DNA from 4 places in the Halomonas sp. G11 genome. Region 3 is predicted to be linked to each of the others. Evidence: predicted binding sites of a transcription regulator. Region 3 holds the regulator's gene; each other region holds the start of a gene.
The links. Region 3 encodes sigma-54, which starts transcription at its own class of promoters, with help from an activator protein. Its sites were predicted from a motif close to TGGCACNNNNNTTGCTNT; they were not measured.
Positions count from the first base shown of each region.

Region 1 (5,403 bases), on a different contig from region 3:
CCAGCCACAATGCCAGGAATTCCGGGATGATGGTGATGCCCCCCGCGAAATTGAAGCCGCGCAGTTCGGGCATTTCCCAGGTCACCGGGACACCGGTGACAACCAGTATCAGCAATGGAAGGCCGAAAATAAGCACCAGCGATATCCAGAAAACCGGCAGGCGCTTGCCAGTTGCCTCGTGGCGGCGTTTATTCCACACCACCAGCGCGATGCTGGCAACAATGGCGACGACGAAGGTGGCGGGAATCAAGCCAAAGCCGGATTCAAACAGCGGCTCGGGCAGATACAGCCCTCGCACGTTCAGAAAAATCGCCTCGCCAAACGCCATGCTTTCCCGAGCGCTGGGCAGAGCCCGCAGTACCGCGAAGTACCAGAAGAAAATCTGCAGTAACAGCGGGATGTTACGAAACGTTTCGATGTAGGCGTTGGCCAGCTTAGCGATCAGCCAATTGGGCGACAGCCGCGCAATGCCGACAATAAAACCGATAATCGAGGCAGCCAGTACCCCCAATCCACCGACCAGCAGTGTGTTGAGCAGGCCTATGATGAAGGTGCGGCCGTAGCTGCTTTGCGAGGAGAACTCGATCAAGGTCTGACCAATACCGAAGCCGGCTGTATTGCTCAAAAAGCCAAAGCCGGTGGTGATACCGCGGGCATCCAGGTTGGCTTGGGTATTGCCGATAATATAAATCAGAAACGCCACAACGGCGGCGATTAGAATGATCTGGAAAATAAGCGCGCGCTTTGCGCGGTCTCGCCAGAACGGCGGCTTTTGGCCGACGGGGCGAGCGTTGGGTCTTACGGACATGGGTGGCGTCTCCGCGATACGGAAGGTCAATCAAATGGCCCGCCTATACCCTGGAAATAGGGAATGGCGGGCCAGGGGTCAAGCGAGACGCTTAGCGGATCGGCGGCGCGTACTGCACGCCACCGTCAGTCCACAGGGCGTTAACGCCGCGTTCAATCTCAAGCGGCGAATCCATGCCCACGTTACGGTCAAAGCTTTCAGCGTAGTTACCGACCTGGCTGATGATGTTATAAGCCCAATCGGCTTCCAAGCCCATTTCTTCGCCGTAGTTGCCGTCCTGGCCAAGCAGACGTGCGATGTTGGGATCTTCGGATTCGAGCATCTCATCGACGTTTTCACTAGAGATGCCGTATTCCTCGGCATTCAGCATGGCAAACAGCGACCATTTGACGATGTTGAACCAGGTGTCATCGCCTTGGCGAACGACCGGGCCCAGGGGCTCTTTGGAAATGACATCCGAAAGAATGACGGAGTCTTCCGGGTTCTCAAGCTGGATACGCAGGGCGGCCAGCTGAGAGGTATCGGAGGTCAGCACGTCGCAACGACCCGCCTGGTAACCACCTACCGTCTGTTCGGAGGTATCGAACACGATGGGGTTGAATTCCATATCGTTGGCGCGGAAATAATCGGCCAGGTTCAGTTCGGTGGTCGTACCGGACTGAATACAAATCGAGGCACCGTTGAGTTCGTCAACGCTGGAAATACCCAGGTCGCGAGCGACCATGAAGCCCTGACCATCGTAGAAGGTCACGCCGGTGAAGTTGAGACCCAGCGTTGTATCCCGCGTCGTGGTCCAGGTGGTGTTGCGTGACAGTACATCCACTTCGCCGGACTGCAGCGCCGTGAAGCGCTCTACGGCGTTGAGAGAAATGTAGTCGACCGCGTCGGCATCACCGAGGACGGCGGCGGCGACGGCACGGCAGACGTCGACGTCAAGGCCTTGCCAGTTGCCATCGTCGTCAGGAGCAGAAAAGCCGGGTAGGCCGTCACTCACGCCACAACGAACGGCGCCGTTATCCCGGGTATCTTCCAGCGTGTCAGCCTGAGCGGTTGTCATTCCCGCAAGGGTAATCGAACCAGCAGATACCAGCAGCGCCAAGTGTTTTTTCTTCAACATTTAGGTTCCCTCGAATTGTTTGAAATCTTTATGCATGCCGTAGCATGTCACTTAACCTAGCAAGGAAGATGCCAAAAGGGGTACAGCCGTTGATTCAGCGCTTTTCAACGCTAAATCGAACGTTTGATACGAACGTCTAGGTGCAAAAAAATAAAAATGCCCACCCTTCATGCACCTTTATGGGGCGACGAGGGGTGGGCAGTGATGCAAAGCGATCTCGGGCGGTATTATTCGGCGTCGAAGGCCCTGCGCATAAATGGCGGTAACGCCAGTGCGCCGCGATGGGCTTCCAGCGTATAGTACTCGAGCGGCAGGTCGTGGTTGGCAACTGCCTGCTCGCGAAAGGCGTTGACGTCGACGTTCTTGCCCGCCAGCGTCACGCTCCACCAGCCGGACGGATACACCGGCTGCGGGAAGGGCAGCGTGGCGACGCTGTCAAACCCCGCTTCCCGCATGTCGTTGCGCAATTCACGGATGATGGTGCCGCTGTGGTAAAGCGGTGATTCACTCTGCTGCACCATGACGCCGCCGTCTTTAAGGATGCGATGGCAGCGCTGCAAGAAATCGGTTTTAAACAGGCCCTCGGCAGGCCCCACCGGGTCAGTCGAGTCGATGATCAGCACATCGATGCTCTCGTCGGGGGTATCATCCACCCACTTGACCCCATCGGCAAACAGCAGCTCGGCGCGGGGGTCGTTATTCGATTCCACCAGCGTTGGAAAGAAACGCTCGGAGGCTTTGGTGACTTCTTCGTCGATATCGATCTGGGTAACGTGCTCGACCCCAGGGTGGCGCAATACTTCCTTGAGCGTACCGCAGTCGCCGCCCCCAATGATCACCACCCGCTTGGGATCCTGATGGGTGAACAAGGCCGGATGGGCAATCATCTCGTGATAGAGGAAGTTATCGCGGTCGGTGAGCATCACGCAGCCGTCCAGCACCAGCAGGTTGCCGTAGGTCTCGGTGGCGTAGACCTCCAGGTGCTGATAGGGGCTTTGCACATCCAGCAGTTTCTCAGTGACTTTCAGCGAGAAAGCACTGCCGTGGCTATCAAAGACTTCGGTAAACCACTGGTCGTCACGTAATTCGCTCATTGTGAGGCTCCCGGGTGCGCATCGTCCGATTGCGTCGCGATGCTCTGATGATATTGCGGGCTAAGGTCGTGCAGCGCTTCCATGAAGGCGGTGACATGGTCGGGGTTGGTGAACTGGCTGATGCCGTGGCCCAGGTTAAAGATATGCCCGGGGCCATGACCGTAGCTTTCCAGCACGCGGGCGACTTCGGCGCGGATCGCGGAAGGCCGCGCAAACAGCACGTTGGGGTCCAGATTACCCTGCAGCGCGACCTTGTGGCCGACCCGGGCGCGGGCATCGGAAAGCTCGGTGGACCAGTCGATGCCCACGGCATCGGACCCGGCACAAGCGATGTGTTCCAGCCACTGGCCGCCATTCTTGGTAAACAGAATCACCGGCACCCGGCGCCCGTCGTGCTCGCGGATCAAGCCGGCGACAATCTGCTCCATGTAGCGCAGCGAAAACTCGAGGTACGCCGGGGTGGTCAGCGCGCCGCCCCAGGTATCGAAGATCTGAACCGCCTGGGCGCCCGCACGGATTTGCGCGTTGAGGTAGTCGGTCACCGCATGGGCCAGGGTGTCCAGCAGCTGGTGCATGGTATCCGGCGTGTCGTAGAGCATGGTTTTCAGATGGCGGAAATCCTTGCTCGAACTGCCTTCGACCATGTAGGTGGCCAGCGTCCAGGGGCTGCCGGAGAAGCCGATCAACGGCATGCGGCCGTTCAGTTCACGGCGAATCGTGGACACCGCACGCATCACATAATCCAGGTCGCGCTCGGCATCGGGGACGCGGAGCGCGGCGACTTCCTCAGCGGTACGCACAGTCTTTTTGAATTTGGGGCCTTCACCGGTTTCGAAATACAGTCCCAGACCCATGGCGTCGGGGATTGTCAGGATATCCGAAAACAGGATGGCGGCATCCAGCGGGAAACGCTCAAGGGGCTGCAGCGTTACCTCGCAGGCCAGGTCATGGTTCTGGCACAGGTCCATGAAACTACCTGCATCGGCGCGTTTAGCGCGGTATTCCGGAAGGTAGCGGCCTGCCTGGCGCATCATCCACACCGGCGTGCGGTCAACGGGCTTGCGCGCCAGCGCGCGAAGAAAACGATCGTTTTGCAAAGGTGTGGGGTTCATAGACACTTGCTCTTGAGAAGTTTGCCCGCATTGTAGAGGAGCTATTGTACTGGAAGATAGACCGCAAGGCGGCGCGACCCATGGCAAAAATTGTCGCACCACGCCGATTTTTCTCGACGTTTTTCCGTCACGCTAATCGTGAGCCGACCGCCGCTTCCTGCTAAACTACACGACCATTTTGCCAACACTGGTGTGGTTAACTGGTTTGGTTAATCAGCGAGGTAACCTGTGACCATTCGCTTCATCGCCGCTTCACGCCTGCCCACGCCCTGGGCCACGTTCACTATGCATGGTTTCGAAGACGAAGCCACCGGCAAGGATCACATTGCCTTGACGTTGGGTGATGTGACCGGCGATGAACCGGTGTTGGGGCGTGTTCACTCGGAGTGCCTGACCGGTGACGCCTTGTTTTCGATGCGCTGTGACTGCGGCTATCAGCTACAGGAAGCGCTCAAGCGAATAGCCGAGGAAGGTCGTGGCGTACTGCTATACTTGCGTCAGGAAGGCCGTGGCATCGGCCTTCTGAATAAAATTCGCGCCTATCACCTGCAAGACCAGGGAGCCGATACCGTCGAGGCGAACGAGCAGTTGGGCTTTGGTGCCGATATGCGCCGCTATGACCTATGCGTGCCGATGCTTGATCATCTGGACATTACGTCATTGCGGTTGATGACCAACAACCCGCGCAAGGTCGATGCTCTGACCCGTGATGGTGTTAATGTGGTCGAGCGCTTGTCCATTACCACAGGGTTGAACCCCCACAACGAGCAGTACCTCACTACCAAGGCGGGCAAGCTGGGGCACATGATGGTGCTGGATGATTTTACCCAGGCAAGCGACGTGGATATTGAGCGCAAGGGGTGATGTGTCGGTCAGGAGCGCCCAGAATGGCTACCTTTCGTGATGAACAGCATGAAAAACCCTTGGCTGAGGGTAAATTCAGCGTTATCGAAGAGCGCCTGAATAGCATCTCCCACGGGCTGGGGGCGGTGCTCAGTCTGATCGGTATGGTCGTGTTGTTGGTGTTGGCGAGCCTGGCGGCCCACGTAGACCCCTGGAAGATCGTCAGCCTGAGTCTCTATGGGACGACGCTGATTCTACTGTATACCGCCTCGACCCTTTACCACGGCATCCCCCATCGGCGCTGGAAGCAGCGCTTTCAACTGCTTGATCACTGTGCGATCTACCTGCTGATTGCCGGTACGTACACGCCCTTTCTGCTTGTCAACATGCGCGGCCCTACGGGCTGGGGACTGTTTACCGCCGTTTGGT
Region 1 is NZ_LYXG01000034.1:40,304-45,706, forward strand. It holds gene ADS46_RS13180 (amino acid ABC transporter permease) at 1-808, opposite strand, end outside; gene ADS46_RS13185 (amino acid ABC transporter substrate-binding protein) at 900-1,925, opposite strand; gene speE (polyamine aminopropyltransferase) at 2,153-3,019, opposite strand; gene hemE (uroporphyrinogen decarboxylase) at 3,016-4,131, opposite strand; gene ribA (GTP cyclohydrolase II) at 4,360-4,995, shown strand; gene trhA (PAQR family membrane homeostasis protein TrhA) at 5,019-5,403, shown strand, end outside.
Region 1: the regulator sigma-54 is predicted to act here: its motif matches at 1,982-1,999, upstream of ADS46_RS13185 (amino acid ABC transporter substrate-binding protein).

Region 2 (5,403 bases), on a different contig from region 3:
TGCGTTTGAGCGCCGGCAAGCATGCCTGGAGGGTCAAACCCACACCGTAGACGTTGGTCAAGATCATTTCCTGCCAGCGTTCATGGTCAGCGCCGCTAAAGCCGCCCGGTGAACCACCGCAACCGGCGTTGGCAAAGACGGCATCGATTCGGCCAAAGGTTTCCAGCGCTTCGTCGACCATGGCGCGCTGTTCGTCCATCTGGGTGACATCCAGCTCGCAGGTCAGCACATTTTCCGGGCCTAGCTCCTGGGCAAGGGCGGTGAGCTTGTCGGTCGAGCGGGCGGCCAGCACCAGCTTGTAGCCCTCACGGGCAGCGGCTCTTGCGGTAGCCGCCCCAATGCCACTGGATGCCCCGGTAATCAGTAATACGTTTCTTTGCATCCTATGCACTCCATACGATTAGCCATAACATCCTATTTAGCATGGCTAATTGAGCGCGGTTGTGCAAATTGTAAGCCTGCGAATGAAAAAGAGTGGGCGTTAGTACCCTGTTTCTTTGCGCTTGAGGATGGTGGATAGGTCGAGAATCGACTGCGCCATGTCCGCCATGCTTTTGCTCTGGTTCATCGAGGTGGTGCGCAAAAACCGGTACGCTTCTTCTTCTGTCATGTCCTGGTGGGCCATGATCAGGCCTTTTGCCCGTTCGATCAGCTTGCGTTCACGCAGGGCTTTGCGGGTATTTTCCAATTCGTCGCTCAGCCCCTGCAATCGGCTGGATTGCGCCTGGGTCAATTCGATCAATGACCGGCCCAGGGGCGAATTAAGCGCATTGGCAGTCAAGTCGCCCAGAGGTTCACCGTTGCTCAAGGCCAGCAGTTGTTCGCAAGGCGCCGGCGAATTACGGCAAGGCTCTGTTTTGGCTTTTTCCAGCCCGACGTTGGCTTGCTGAATCTTGCTATGGCACAGGGCGGTCAGCTGAGCGTTGAAGGCATCTTCCACGTTTTTAATGCTGTCGATGCGCAGCGTGGTGAGTTCATACCAGGTTTCACCCAGTGAGTCCGATGTGTCTGGATGCGAAGCTCGCTGGCGGGCAATATCGCGCAATTGATGGATGCCCGAGAGCGTGCGCGGCGACAGCTCCTCCTGCCAATGTTGCTGTGCTTCGGGAGAAGCGAATTCCTCAAAGGTATCAAAGCAGCGCTGCTGATCGTCGATCAGTTGGCCAAGCAATGCGCTATGGGCGTCGTCGAAATACCCTTGGGTAAAGCCAAAGGCGCCGCATGCGCGTTCCTGCCCCGCCAGTTCTTTACCCTGCATCAAATGGAAAATGGCGACCAGAGCGCGGGTGATATCAGGGTCGACAGCCGTATCGGCCGCTTCAAAGACAATCGCCAGCAGCCCGCTGGTCAGTTGGTTGAAGGCCTGAGTTGCCGCGTCCGGGGTAATGGCAAAGGTGTCGATGGCGTGGCGCAGCGTGCTGAGTTCGTCCAGCGCTGCCCATACCGTTGCAATCCGACGCAGTAGACGCGCAGCGGCCTGGGGGCGAGCTTCCTGGCTTAAGGCCTCGAGGCGACGACGCATCAGTGCTTCGGCATCCTGGCTATGCTGGCGGTAAGTCGCGCGGCGTTCTTTGAAGCGGGTGCCCTGTGAAACCAGAAAAATCGTCGACGCGCCCCGCTCACGCTGCAGCATGTGAATGAAGTGGCTGATATCGCCCACAATGTCACACGTTGTCGCCAGATGGGTCAGGTTATCGATATCGCAGCGTTTGGCGGTTAACAGTAGCTGTTGAGCTGAAGACATAATGCGTTTCCTTTGTGCTCACCGCCATTGATTGCGCACTTCCAGGAAAGTGCGCAATCGGCGTCGTTTAGCGTAACGATAGGGCGCCCGCCCCGGTATCGTCGCCGACCGCTTCTCGGTAGGCGGTTGCCTCTTCGGCTTCTTGCGCATCGCTGAAGCGTACCAGCAGGACGCATGAGGCCAAGGCAAGGACGGCTAGCCCCAGGTAGAAGAGGCCTTGCTGATAGGTCAGGCTTTCACTGCGAAACAGGAAGGCGGCAGAGACGGCGCCAACGTTGCCGCCCGCGCCCACAATACCGGCCACCGCGCCCAGGGCTTTTTTATTGATGAAGGGGACCACCCCATAGGTAGCGCCTTCGGCCATCTGAACAAAGAGGCTGAACACCAGCATGATGCCAATCGCCAGGCTCAGTATATGCATCTGTGAGAAGGCGATCAGGGCAATGCCTTCACAAATGAGGGCGACCAGTAACCAGCGCACGCGTCCCTTCAAGCCGCCATGCTTGGCAAACAGGTCAGAAAATATTCCCCCCAGTGTACGCGCAAAGATATTCATCAACCCAAACAGGCCCGCAATCAGGCCAGCGGTGGCAAGCGTCAAATTAAAATTGTCGAAAAAGTAGATGGCGGCAATGTTGTTGATCGTCAACTCCACGCCAAAACAAATCCCGTACACGACGAACAGCGCCCACACGCGAATATCCTTTGCCGCGACGGTAAAGCTTTGTAGCGCGCCGTTTTCGCCGCTTGCGGGCGGTAGCTCGCCGCGAGCGCGCAGTTCGTCAAAGTTACCGTCGGGTGCATCCTGGGTAAACAGCCAATAGGCAATGCCGGTGAAGAACAGCACGACCCCCGGCACGACCATGGCTAGCCGCCAGCCCAGCGCCTCGTTGACCCCCAGCATCAGCATGCCGGCAAAGATCAGCGGCATGACGATCTGGGTCGTGCCGCCGCCCAGGTTCCCCCAGCCTGCACTGGTGGCGTTGGCGGTACCCACAACGTTGGGCGCAAACATGATGGAAGTATGGTATTGAGTGATAACGAACGACGCACCGATGGCCCCAATCGCCAGGCGCGCAAGCAGGAAGGTTTCAAAGCTGTCGGCCAGGCCGATGCCCATCACCGGGATGGAACCGAGCAGCAACAAGCCGGAATAGGTCTTGCGTGGCCCGAGGCGGTCGCATAATACGCCGATCACCAGGCGGATAATGACGGTGATCGCGACCGAGGCGATGATGGTGTTACCGATCTGGGTCTGGGTGAGAGCTAGGTCTTCACGTACCACCGCCATGAGCGGCGCAATGCCAAACCAGCCAAAAAAACAGAGATGGAATGCAAACCACGAAAAATGGAATGCGCGCATTTGTGGCGTAGAGAAATTGAGCAACCGAATACGGTTGGCTTTGTTGCGAATATCCATGGGATGGCCTCACGGGTTCTTTTACGAGTTCAATACCCTGCGCGTGAAGCACGCAGCGTCATCGGTTCACGAGAACATGCCTTCTTCATTGAAGGTCAGGTTCGACGCACTCGTACCCGATTGGGCCTGGTCCACGCCTACCACCACTGCCTGTAATTATGCAAAGTGGTTGCCATGGCTGTATTTTTTTATCTAAATCAGTGAATTATAGTTTGCTGAATAACGGCTGAGGGGCAGGCTTGGAAGATAACGGTCGCGTTAATGCTGCATTATTGGGCATCAGTGCACCGGATTTGGCCTAGTTTGGTGCTGCAGAAGGCGCCGAGCTCTCATCCAGATAGACATCGTCGATATCCAGCGTGGAGCGTTCGCCGAGCGCATCGATGTTGTCTTCCAGCCAGCGGTCGGCAGCGGCATGGCCCTGTTCAAACAGATGGCAAAGAAAGGGCCACTCGGCATTCAGCTTGCTGGATACCGACAAGGGCAGTAGCGCGCCTTCACCACTGATGCGATGGAACAACGCCTGCTGGTAGCAGTTTTCGATACCCTGGGCGTCAAGCACCTGTTTAAGCATGGCGATCATGCGCACTTCTTTGATTAGTGCTGAATTGAAGGTGATTTCGTTAAGGCGGTTCATGATGGCCGACGCCGTGGTGGGTAAGGTGTCGCGTCGAATGGGGTTGATCTGAACGAGCAGAATATCGCGTGCGCTACATTCTTCCATCAGCGGGAACAGCGCCGGGTTCCCCATATAGCCGCCATCCCAGTAGGCTTCCCCATCAATCTCGACGGCCTGGAACACAAACGGCAGGCAAGCGGAGGCCATGACCGCATCCAGGCTCATCTCATGGCGACGAAAGACCCGCTGCTTGCCAGTACGGACGTTTGTGGCAGTCACGAACAGCTTGAGCTGTTCACAGCGGCGGACCCGATCAAAGTCGATCCGTTCGGCCACAATTTCACGCAGAGGATTCACGTTGAGGGGATTGAACTGATAGGGCGAGACCAGTCGGCTCATCAGGTCCATGGCGATATAGCCGGGCGAGTGTTCGAGACTCCAGTTGCCGGTCAGCTTGTCCAGCGGTGAGCGACGGATAGGGCTTGCCATGCCCGCTCGGCTAACGGCCTGCCAGAAGTCGCGCAGTGCCTTGCGGGCGGTTTCTTTATCGCCGCGGGTGAGCGCGTCGGCCATGACCACGCCGTTCATTGCTCCCGCGCTGGTGCCGCTGATGCCCTCGATCTCGACCCGGGAGTCCGCCAGCAAGCGGTCAATGACGCCCCAGGTGTAGGCCCCGTGAGAGCCGCCGCCCTGTAATGCCAGGTCTAAGGATTTGGGGTGAGTCATGGGCTTGCCTCCTGGATATAGGGCGTTAAAAGCGGTTGGCAAGTGACGGCGCGTTGGGGCAGTTTATCACCTGTGAGGTCGCGACCCATTCCTGGTCAGGGTAATAGGCAAACACATAGTGGTCGCCCTTTAAGCTATCAATCAAGGGATAGGTGATTTCTTCGCGAACCGCCGGGCAGCCGTGGCTGCGTCCCAGCCGCCCCGTCTGGTCAATAAAGGCTTCGCTGACGTAGTCGGCACCATGGATCACGATGGCGCGCTCATAGGCGTTGTCGTTAACGTTCGCCTCCAGGCCCTCGAGGCGCAGTGAATAGCCATTGCGGCCGTAGTAACTGTTCATCGTCTTAAACAGCCCGATGCTGGATTGGTGGCTGTCGGGGATGTTGGAAAACGTCTCCGCCTGGGCATCCCCCGACCCTTGACCGTGGGAGACCAGTTCCTGGAACATCAATTCATGCCGGGCCAGATCGAACACCCAGAGCCGTGGTTCGGTTGACGGCAGTGAGTAATCGATCACCGCCAAGCGCTCGGCGTGAGGGTCGCGGCAGCTGAGCGCCTGAGCGGCGAGGCGAAGCGCATCCGGGCTGGCGCCTGGCGCGAGCTGAAGCAGTTGGTGGTTTAACGGCAGAACGCCATCCGGTGGTTCACTATCGAGTTGACTAAAAAAACTGGAAGCATGGACGGGAAGTGACAATAACGTGGCGGGAAGCCAAATAAGCCAGGTACGAAGCGAAAAACATGGCACCATATAAGTCCATCCTGGAAGTGGAGCGCGGTTAGTCGGTCATTAACACGCTATTATAACAATTAAGTACGACACACTATTGGGAACGTCATAGTAACGCAAGGAGAGGGCAATGAACGAGCGGCAGCCATTAAGACGATGGGCAGTAG
Region 2 is NZ_LYXG01000008.1:56,287-61,689, reverse strand. It holds gene ADS46_RS04655 (SDR family oxidoreductase) at 1-382, opposite strand, end outside; gene ADS46_RS04650 (nitrate regulatory protein) at 482-1,744, opposite strand; gene ADS46_RS04645 (NarK family nitrate/nitrite MFS transporter) at 1,812-3,164, opposite strand; gene ADS46_RS04640 (patatin-like phospholipase family protein) at 3,463-4,509, opposite strand; gene ADS46_RS04635 (murein L,D-transpeptidase catalytic domain family protein) at 4,535-5,257, opposite strand; gene ADS46_RS04630 (L,D-transpeptidase family protein) at 5,367-5,403, shown strand, end outside.
Region 2: the regulator sigma-54 is predicted to act here: its motif matches at 3,322-3,339, upstream of ADS46_RS04645 (NarK family nitrate/nitrite MFS transporter).

Region 3 (5,403 bases):
CCTGACCCCGATCGGCCACTAATAATGACGAGTTGCATGAAGGCTCTCTTGCTTGCGGTCAAGCGACTTGGACAAGCGACCCGGGATTAGGACGGTCCATTAAGCGCCTCGCCTATTTAAAGGCTGGCAGCCTGTTCGCGTATCTTGGCGGAGATGAGGTCCAGCAATTCACGTTGACTACCCGACTTGCGTAGCTGCTGGCGCGTGTCGGCATCATTCATGATGGAGGCAACTTGGCCCAGCAGTGCCAGGTGCGTGTCGTCGGCTTCTTCTGGCACGAGCAGAACAAACACCAGGTCAACCGGGTCTCCGTCAATGGCGTCGAAGTCGACCGCTTCATTGAGTTTGAGAAAGCCGGCGATGGGCGAATCACAATGCGGACTTCGCGCATGGGGAATCGCCACGCCGTTACCAATCCCCGTACTGCCGAGGCGTTCACGGCCAATCAGACGGCTGAACACCTCCTGGCTGTCGAGGCTGGGAATGTTTTGGGCGATAAAGGTGCTGAAAAACTCCAGCACCCGTTTTTTGCTGCCCCCGGGCACATCGTAGAGAACGCGTTCCGGGGGGAGGATTGTGGCCAACGTCATTGAATTAACGCACACCTGCGCCCTGGGCGCGGGCTTGTGCTTTTTCCTTATGCTTAACGAGTTGTCGATCGATCTTGTCCGCCAGGGCGTCAATGGCGGCGTACATATCGTTATCAAGGGCCTCGGCATGCAAGTCAGCGCCTGCAGCGTGCAGCGTACAGGCGGCCTGTTGACGCTCTTTTTCGACCGAGAGCGTTACCTGTACGGTGGTGATGTTGTCGTAATGGCGCTCAACGCGTTCCAACTTTTCGTTGACATAGTCACGCAAGGCGTCAGTCAGTTCTACATGATGACCGGTGATATTGACTTGCATTGACGTACTCCTTATCCGTCGGACTGTTCTTCGATTGTAACCCTTTTTGGCGTTAAGCAAAGCCCTTGTAGTGAGTTTCCATTTGCCTAACGTAAGCGGCGGCGTTCGCTGGACGAAGGAATGCCCATGCCTTCGCGATATTTGGCGACCGTGCGTCGGGCCACGTGGATACCGGCTTCCTCCAGCAGGGTGACCAGACGGCTATCCGACAAGGGTTTGCCGGGGGGTTCTTCCTGGATCAGTTTTTTGAGGCGTGCGCGAATGGCCGTACTGGAGTGGCTGTCGCCGTCCTGGCTACTGATCTGGCTGGAAAAGAAGTATTTAAGTTCGAAAATGCCCCGCGGTGTATGGATGAACTTCTGGGTGGTGACACGAGAAATGGTCGATTCGTGCATCTCCACCGCATCGGCAATATCGGCCAGGATAAGCGGTTTCATGGCTTCTTCGCCGTGTTCGAGAAAGCCGATCTGGCGGGTAATGATTTCCCGCCCAACGCGTAGCAGGGTGTCGTTGCGGCTGGAGAGGCTTTTGATCAGCCAGCGGGCTTCCTGCAAGTGATCCTTGAGAAATTGGTTATCCTGGCTTTTGTCGGCGCGCTTGATCAGGCTGGCGTAGTCGGGTTGAATCCTGAGTTTGGGCAAGGCCTCGGGGTTGAGTTCGAGGTGCCAGCCTTCGTTATCGTGGTGAACCACCAGGTCGGGAATCACGTAACTATCGTCAGTGGCGCTGTAAACGCTGCCGGGGCGCGGGTCCAGGCTTCTGATCAGTTGGATGACGTCATCGAGCTGTGCATCGTCCAGACCGAGTCGCCGCTTGAGGAGGCGCTGATCGTTCTTGCCCAGGGCTTCCAGGAACTGGCGGACCAGCCGCCGGGCAGGCATCAGCAGCGGGGTGTCGTCGGGCAGGGCGGCGAGCTGAAGCATCAGGCATTCGCGAAGATCGCGGGCGAAGATGCCGGTGGGCTCGAACTGTTGCAGCCGCAGCAGAATGGTTTCGACCTCGCGCTGGCTGAGGCCTTCCACGCCCTGATCTCGCAGTCCTTCACGGATGTCGTTAAGGGGTTGGGTGAGATAGCCGTTAGCATCCAGCGCATCAATCAGGCTTTCGGCTACTAACTGTTCGCGTTGGCTCAAATCGGTCATGGCGAGTTGCCAGAGGAGATGGCCATGAAGGCTTTGCCCGGCTGCCTGGCGCTCGAAGTCAGGCCCGTCGCTGCTTGTGCTGCCGCTGCCAGCCGTATCCTGATAGGTATCTGACCAGTCGCTGTCGACGGACAGCTCCTTGGGAATGCTATCTGCCCACTCGCTTTCTTCCGGCTCGCTGGCGGCTTGTTCGCTTTCGCTGAACTCGTCTTCCTGCTCGAGCATGGGGTTGGCATCGAGCGCTTGCTGAATTTCCTGGCGTAAATCGAGCGTTGATAGCTGTAGCAGGGCAATCGCCTGCTGCAGCTGAGGTGTCATGGTGAGCTGGGTGCCGATCCGCAGTTGAAGAGAAGCTTTCATGACCATCTGAGAACCACTCGTTTATCGGAAAGCATCCACCCTAGTGCGAGTTGTGATCGGGTGCAAGTGCAATAAGTATGCCATTGGCAATAAATATGCCATTAAGGGCTTTAGAGACGAAAATCAGCACCTAGGTAAACGTCACGTACCTCCTGATTGTCAAGAATAGCGTCCGGCGAACCGCTGGCGATGATATGCCCGTCGCCAACGATGTAGGCCACGTCGCAGATATCCAGTGTTTCACGCACATTGTGGTCGGTAATCAAGACGCCAATGTCGCGGTCTTTCAAGGCGCGGATGATCGACTTGATGTCGCCCACGGAGATGGGGTCTACACCCGCGAAAGGTTCATCAAGCAGAATGAACGCAGGTTCGGTGGCGAGGGACCTTGCGATCTCGACGCGCCGCCGTTCGCCCCCGGAAAGGCTCATGCCCATATTGTCGCGGATATGGGTGATATGAAACTCTTCCAGGAGTGTTTCCAGGCGTGCTTCGCGTCCGGCGCGGTCCAGGTCGTTACGGGTTTGCAAAATGGCCATGATGTTGTCGGCGACGGAAAGCTTGCGGAAGATCGACGCCTCCTGGGGCAAATAGCCAATGCCTGCCTTGGCGCGCTCGTGCATGGGCGCTCGGGAAAGGTCGAGGTGATCAATCCCAACGCTGCCTGCATCTGCCTTGACCAGGCCGACAATCATGTAGAATGACGTGGTCTTGCCAGCGCCATTGGGGCCGAGCAGGCCGACGATGCTGCCCTGTGAGATATCCAGGTTGATGTCTTTCACCACGCGCCGGCGTTTGTAGCTTTTTGCCAAGTGACGGGCGTATAGCGTTCGTGTTGCGCTGTTGTCGGCAACGGCCATCTGGCTCTCCTTAACCTTCGGGTTGCAGCGTCATGCGAATGCGCTGCGACTCTTGATTGTCGACATCGGAACGCGCCTTGACGACCTCTTGGTCGATGAAATATTCCAGGCGTCCCCCGGTAAAGCGGTCGCCTTGCTGGATGATTTCCGCCTGATCAATCAACTCGACCCGGCGCTCGGCGACATGGTAGATCACCCGCCGACCCCAGCCTTCCATCGGGCCATCCTGATCCTCGGGCTGGCGCCGCAGATAGGCCCGTTCGCCCAGCGCTGTGGCCCGGGAGAGCTCGCCTTCCTCGTTACGCTGGATTTCCACTTCGTCGCCTCTTATCAGCATGTTGCCTTGGCGAATTTCGACGTCGCCGGTGTAGACCGCTGTACCGGCGCGCTGATCCAGGTCGAGCTGGTCGGCGACGACTTCAACCGGCTGCTGGTGGTTATCCGCCGTCGCATAAAAAGGCACTAGGCAGGCAGCCGCCATCGCCGTGTAGATAAACGCTTTCATGTTTCATTCCTGTCCGGGTTGCGTCTCCGGAGGGTGGTGGCCTTGAACGTCACCTTCAAGCCGCACTTCCTCCTCGTTGAGCCATGCATCCATACGCCGTGCTGTCATGCGCTGGGGTGGTTGCTGGAGCAGCACATGAGTGTCACTCCACGCATGGGCGGTTTTCCCCTCATAGTGCAGAACGTCCGTGTCAAGCTGCCAGCCTTCTTCAGGGGCGATCAATCTTGCGTCGCCCGAAAGCGTCAGCTCCTGAGAACGGGTATTAAGCGTACCTATCTCTGACGTGGCGTTCCAGACGCGCCGCTCGCTGTCATAAAGCGTGGCATGCGGGGTCTCGGCGAGTGTCGAGGCGGATTGGGGAGTATGCACCAGGCGAGGCGTGGTTAATCCCTGCTGAATATTCCCCTGCTCATCAAACAGCGTCAGTTCGGCATCGTGAAGGACGTGGCCTGGCTCCTCGGCACGGGCGTCCGGGTCTGTCGGGACGGTTTGAAGGCCGCCCGGGTCCAGCCATACCAGCAAGCCGCCCAGAGCCAGCACGATAAGTGCCAGTCCCAGACGCGTAGGCCATGTCTTTAGCATAGTGCCTCAGCCGTGTAGATAAGTATCGACAACCGCGCCCCAGTGACCCTGAGCATCAAGCAACGTATCACATATTTCGCGGACAGCACCGTGCCCCCCCAGGCGTTCGGTGACCCAGTCAGCGTGGGTGTGCATGTAGTCAGGGGCGTTGGGTACCGTGATGCCGACGCCTGAGCGTTTGATGCTGGCCAGGTCGGGCAGGTCGTCACCACAATAGGCAACTTGAGACAAATCAAGCTCCAGGCGCTGGCAAAGGCCGCGAAGGGCGGCCAGTTTGTCCTCGCAGCCCTGATAAACGTGGGGAATGCCCAGTGCGGCGGCGCGCTGGCTGACCATGGGGGAGTCGCGGCCGGTGATCAAGGCGACCGAGATGCCTGCGCGTTTCAACAGCTTGAGCCCATGGCCGTCCTGGGTATGAAATGCTTTGATTTCGACACCGTCGGCTTGAAAGTAAAGCCGACCGTCGGTGAGAACACCATCGACATCAAGGGCAAATAAGCGAATGCGACGTAGTCGGTCGAGTAGGTCAGCAGAAAGGGACATTGGGTCTCCGGTCGATTGAAGTTAAATAACGCCGCTGGCAAGCAGGTCATGCATATGCAGCGCGCCTATCGGGCGCTGGTGTTCGTCCACCACTGCCAGCGCGGTAATGCGATTGTCTTCCATGATGCGAACGGCTTCCGCCGCGAGAAGGTCGGGAGATATGCGTTTGCCAGGTCGGGTCATGACGTCATCTACCCGTACATCTCGCAGGTCGTGGAAATTATCCAGGGTGCGGCGCAGGTCGCCATCCGTGTATACGCCGACCAGCAGTCCGTCTGGGTCCACCACGCAGGTGAACCCCAGTCCCTGCCGGGTGATCTCCAGTAACGCATCGCGTAGGGGGCTGCCCAGGGCAACCTGGGGAAGGCGATCGCCTTGGTGCATCAAATCGCGAACGCGTAGCAGCAGGCGTCGGCCCAGGCTGCCGCCGGGATGCGACAGGGCAAAATCCTCGGCGGTAAAGCCGCGTGCTTCAAGCAGGGCAACCGCGAGCGCATCGCCCAGGGCT
Region 3 is NZ_LYXG01000040.1:95,300-100,702, reverse strand. It holds gene rapZ (RNase adapter RapZ) at 1-38, opposite strand, end outside; gene ADS46_RS14240 (PTS sugar transporter subunit IIA) at 117-590, opposite strand; gene hpf (ribosome hibernation-promoting factor, HPF/YfiA family) at 595-903, opposite strand; gene ADS46_RS14230 (RNA polymerase factor sigma-54) at 990-2,411, opposite strand; gene lptB (LPS export ABC transporter ATP-binding protein) at 2,516-3,265, opposite strand; gene lptA (lipopolysaccharide transport periplasmic protein LptA) at 3,276-3,770, opposite strand; gene lptC (LPS export ABC transporter periplasmic protein LptC) at 3,774-4,352, opposite strand; gene ADS46_RS14210 (KdsC family phosphatase) at 4,359-4,895, opposite strand; gene ADS46_RS14205 (KpsF/GutQ family sugar-phosphate isomerase) at 4,917-5,403, opposite strand, start outside.

Region 4 (5,403 bases), on a different contig from region 3:
AAACTGCCTGGTGTGATCAGGCTGCCGTCTTCCTCCAGGCGTAAAAGTATTTCCTGGTAGGCGGGGCGTCTGGCGCAGACAGCTTCGATAGGTTGCGAGAAGAGTCGGAAATGATCATTGTCGAGCGCGTTCTGCAAGCGCTGTACCCAGCGAAGCTCACCGTCGCGTTCGAGTACCGAATGGTCATTGGCCTGGTAACAGTGAAGTCGGTTGCGTCCTGCCTCCTTGGCGGTGTAGCAGGCGGCATCGGCAGCGTGCAGGGCATCGGTTAACTGCATGTGGGCATCACTCAGAACGACCAGCCCGATGCTGACGCCAATACCAAAGGTGTGCTCCTGCCAAGCAAAGCGATAGTTTTCGATATCGCAGCGGATGGCATCGGCGATTTGTCTGGCCTGATCCATAGGGCAGTTGGGCAGTAACAGGGCAAACTCGTCGCCACCAAGGCGGGCGACGGTATCGCTGCTGCGGACATAAGCCTGCAGTTTTGTGGCCACCTGGCGGAGAAGCTCATCACCGGCGATGTGGCCGCAGGTATCGTTGACGATCTTGAACTGGTCAAGATCCAGATAGCATAAAACGTGACTGCCTTCCTGGCCATCGAGCAACTGGCTCAGCGTTGTTTCAAATGCTCGACGGTTGATTAGCCCTGTCAGGTTGTCGTGGCTGGCCTGGTAGTTAAGCTGGTCGGCAAGTTGGCGAGTGATGCTGACGTCCTGGAAGACGGCCACTGCGCCCAACGTAATGCCGCTGCGCGAGCGAATCGGGGCGGCACTGTGTTGAATGGGCGTTCGCTGTCCGTCGCAGTGCTCAAGCCAGCCGTCGTCCGTGGAATGAATGGCGCGATGCTGGGTGAGCACCTGGCGCGCCGGGTTGCTCAGTAGACTGCCGGTTTTGTCGTCAATGAGGCGATAAATCGACTGGATCGGTTTTTCACGAGCCTCGCGAAGGTGCCAGCCGGTCAGCCGCTGGGCTTCGCTATTCATGAACGTGATCAGGCCGCTGGCATCGCAGGTGATGACGCCATCGCCAATCGAGGCCAGGGTCGTTCTGGCCAGGTCCCGCTCGCGGTTTAGCTGTTCCTGCAGACGCTTGCGTTCGGTAATGTCGCGCACCATGCCGGAACGTTCCGAGTCCGAGCCGCTGGCCCCTTCGCTGATCTGGACTTCCAGATAGCGGACTTCCTGAGTGGCGGAGCGCAGCTTGATTTCGTGGCGTTCACCCGGCGCAAGGTTGGTGCGCTCCAGCAAGCGGCTGACAGGGGTGCCTACCATCTGCTCGGCTTGAACGCCAAACAGTTGCTCCGCCCCGGGGTTGAGGCTGGTGAGTATCCCGTTGGCCTGCCAAGTAAGCACGCCGTCACGCAGGTTGTGAAGCATCACCCGGGTATGGCCGATAGCGCTTTCCAGGGCCGCTGCGACCCGGTTGTAGCCTGCGGCAATCTCGCCCACTTCAGAAAAAGGGTCTGCCTCGATGCGCTGGCGCATGTCGCCCTGTTGTTCATGGCGGCGCATGTGTTCGAGCAATTGGGTCAGTTCGTTATGGGTGCCGTGTTCGGCGAGGTTTAAGCCCATTTTTTCATCTTCAGGGCTAACCCGAAACGGAAAATAGCGCCCGGAGATACGAAACAGCAGCCACGCAATGCCAAAGCTCCAGAGTCCACAGATAACGACGCCCAGCAACTGCACACCGGCCTGTTCCGCCGTGCCCAGCCCAGTTCCCAGCGCCTCGGGGTCGGCTATCCAGGGCAGAGCGAGTGTGCCCCAAATGCCGGGAATCAAATGCGCCGGAATAGCGCCTACAGCATCATCGATGCGGTGGTTGAGCAGCCATTCGCTGGTGATCACCATCAGAACACCGCTGACAGCCCCGAGCCCCAGTGCTGCCGACATCGACACTGCATGGGCACCTGCGGTAACAGCGACCAATCCGGCAATGGCGCCGTTGATGGCATACATGACGTCTGCATAGCGGCGGGCTCGCCAGCCCATCAGCATGGCGGATAGAATGCCCCCGGCGGCGCCCAGGACCGTATTGGCGAGAATGCCGGGTACCTGGCCGTTGATGGCCAGCGTGCTGCCGCCGTTGAAGCCAAACCAGCCGAGTATCATGAACAGCGCCCCTAGCATGGCAAGGGGCAGGTTGCCCGCCGGGAAGGCGGTGGGGGGGTGGTTTTGGTTGAAGCGTCCCTGGCGAGGGCCGATGGCGAGAACGGCCGCAAGCGCGACCCAGCCCCCCACGCTGTGAACGACGGTGGAACCTGCAAAATCCACAAACCCCAGCGAAGCGAGCCAGCCGCTTTCGCCTCCCAGTAGGCCGCCCCATGCCCAGTGCCCGAATACGGGGTAGATGAGCAGCGCTATCCAGAGGGCGGTCCAGAGGTAGGCAAAAAACGGCATTCTCTCGGCGACGGCGCCTGCCACAATGGTCGCCGCGGTAGCGCAGAACATGGCTTGAAAGATGAATAGCGTGATTACCCAGCTGGATGCTGAGTTGAGCTGCCACCCGAACAGGCTTGTGCCCAGCCAGCCGCTTTCCGAGACGCCGAACATCAACCCGAAGCCCACCAGCCAGAAGACGCTCAGTGCAATGGCAAAATCCGCAATATTTTTCATTGCGACATTGATGGCGTTTTTGCTGCGGGTTGTGCCCGCTTCCAGGCATAAAAAACCCGCCTGCATGACAAAGACCAGTGCGGCTGCCCATAATACCCATAGTGTATCGAGCAGTTCTGTATCGATGATGGGGGTAAGTGGCATGGTGGCATCCTTGTTCTTTTTTGGTGCGCTGTTAGCTCTATTTGGGTGCATGGCGCACGGCGAAGCGTGGTTAAGGCGGCGCTGAATTAGCGCCTTTTGCCCTAATGATGGTCCTCGCGGTAATAAGGCAAAGCAATTGCTGTGCCGTAATACCGGACGCTTTCGGTTTTTTTGTCTTTGGCGATATTAATTTCTGATATTTTGATTAAAAACAGTTTTTTAGACTGTATTAATGCTTCTTTATCAGTGCTATTTTTTAGGTAACTAGGCGTGCGGTGTGACTGACCTGCGTGTCGTGCAATTTGTCGATGGGAGGGTGTTTCAATGTCGCGTCATGCGGTGGTGTTAGGGGCAGGTATGGTAGGTGTCAGCATTGCATGGCATCTGCAGCAGCGGGGGATTCAGGTCACTCTGATGGACCGACGCCAGCCAGGCCGGGAAACCTCCTTTGGCAATGCCGGTATTATCCAGCGTGAAGCGGTAAAGCCCTACCCCTTTCCTCGCGATTTGAAAACCATCCTGAGCGTGCTGCCCAATCGACGCGTGGATATTCGCTATCGTACTGGCGGTATGCTGGAGGCGGCGTCGCCGTTATTGAGTTATTGGCATCATTCCTCGCCGCGTCGCTACCGCCAGATCGTGCCGGAATATGCCTCCTTGATTCAGTTGTGTCTTAAAACCCATGGACCGATGATCGAGGCCGCGGGTGCCGAGGACCTGGTGCGTCGCCAAGGCTGGCTGGAGATATATCGAACGCCTGAGAAGCTGGCCAAGCGCGCGAAAGAGGCCGAAGAAATGCGGGACCTCTACGATGTGCAATTTCAGGTGTTGGATCGAAAGGCGTTGCTAGACAGGCAGCCTGGCCTTGGCGATGACATCATGGGGGCCATTCACTGGCTTGATCCCTGGACAGTCGCTGATCCTGGCGCGTTGGTGGCCGCGTATGCGGCATCATTCGTCGCCAATGGCGGTCAGATTGTGCAAAGTGACATTCAGTCGGTTACCCAGCGTGAAGCACAATGGTGTGTGACCACCAGTGATGGAGAGGTGGCCGCAGACGATGTCGTAATGGCGCTGGGACCCTGGTCAGGCGAGTGGCTCAAGGGCTTGGGATACCGCTTCCCGACCTTCGTCAAGCGGGGCTATCACATGCATTATGCCACTCAAGCACCGGCTCGGTTGCAGTACTGGTTGATGGATGCCGAGGTAGGCTACTTGCTGGCGCCCATGAATGCCGGTATTCGGCTGACCACCGGTGCCGAGCTGGACCGCCTTGAGTCACCGGCTGATGAAGGCCAGCTAAGCGCGGCGGAAAGCGCTGCACGGCGTATTTTTCCGCTGGCTGAGCGTCTTGATGAAGCCGCCTGGAAGGGCGCACGCCCGTGTCTTCCGGATATGAAGCCGGTGATTGGCCCTGCGCCTCGGCATAAAGGCCTCTGGTTGGCCTTCGGACACGGTCATCAAGGGTTTACCCTGGGGCCGGCAACGGGCTACCTGCTTGCTGACATGATGGAAGGCAAGACGCCCGCCATCGATATGGCGCCCTTCAGGGCCGAGCGTTTTTAGATGGCATGTTTTGCGTGTTGCCGCACCATTTGCTAGTCTTCTGGTATATTCGTACTACATTGAGGTGATCATATGGATGTAGCCGTCAGCAATGCGGTCAGCACAGCGCTCTACATGAACCAGGCCCAGAGTGCTGAGCAGGCTCAAATGCAGGTGTTCAAGGAAGCATTGGATACGCAGGCCCAGCAGGTGACTGACATCATGGCGTCCGCCGATACCGGTGCACAGCCTGATCTGGCAAAAGAGGGCACCGTGGGAACTCAGGTCAACACCTTCGCCTAACATTCATTTGGTTAGCGACAGCTTTGAAAAAAACGCCGGTCTCCCGGCGTTTTTTTATGGCCGTTTATCCGCGTCTGGCTCCTTTCCATGGTGCGCGCTGTTCAGGACAGGAAGCTGCGCTTCTAACCCGTCCCAAAACCGTCCTCTTGTGGCCCAAGATTGTCTGCGAGGGTACAATTGCCAGCAATGCCATATAGCTCGGCCGCTGACACTTGGCATCTATGTGTCTGGCTGAGTACACGCTAATGATGAGGCCCGATGAAAGATACCCAATTAGCCCAGGAAGCCGGGCTTAGAAGAACCTTTGCTATCATTTCCCACCCTGATGCCGGTAAAACGACCATTACTGAAAAGATGCTGCTGTTCGGCAATGCCATCCAGCTGGCCGGTTCGGTGAAAAGCAAGCGTAATGACCGTCATGCCACCTCGGACTGGATGAAAATGGAGCAGGAACGGGGCATCTCGGTGACAACCTCCGTGATGCAGTTTCCCTACGGAGGACGCATCGTTAACCTGCTTGATACGCCAGGTCACGAGGATTTCTCTGAAGATACCTACCGTACCCTGACAGCGGTGGACTCTGCCCTGATGGTGATTGACGGCGCTAAAGGCGTCGAGGACCGGACCATCAAGCTGATGGACGTCTGTCGTCTGCGCACCACGCCGATTCTGACCTTCATCAATAAAATGGACCGCGATATCCGTGACCCTATCGAGGTGATGGACGAAGTCGAGACGGTGCTCAATATCCAGTGTGCGCCCATGACATGGCCCATCGGCATGGGACGGCATTTCC
Region 4 is NZ_LYXG01000023.1:270,573-275,975, forward strand. It holds gene amt (ammonium transporter) at 1-2,759, opposite strand, end outside; gene ADS46_RS12180 (NAD(P)/FAD-dependent oxidoreductase) at 3,084-4,325, shown strand; gene ADS46_RS12185 (putative motility protein) at 4,398-4,607, shown strand; gene ADS46_RS12190 (peptide chain release factor 3) at 4,866-5,403, shown strand, end outside.
Region 4: the regulator sigma-54 is predicted to act here: its motif matches at 2,889-2,906, upstream of amt (ammonium transporter).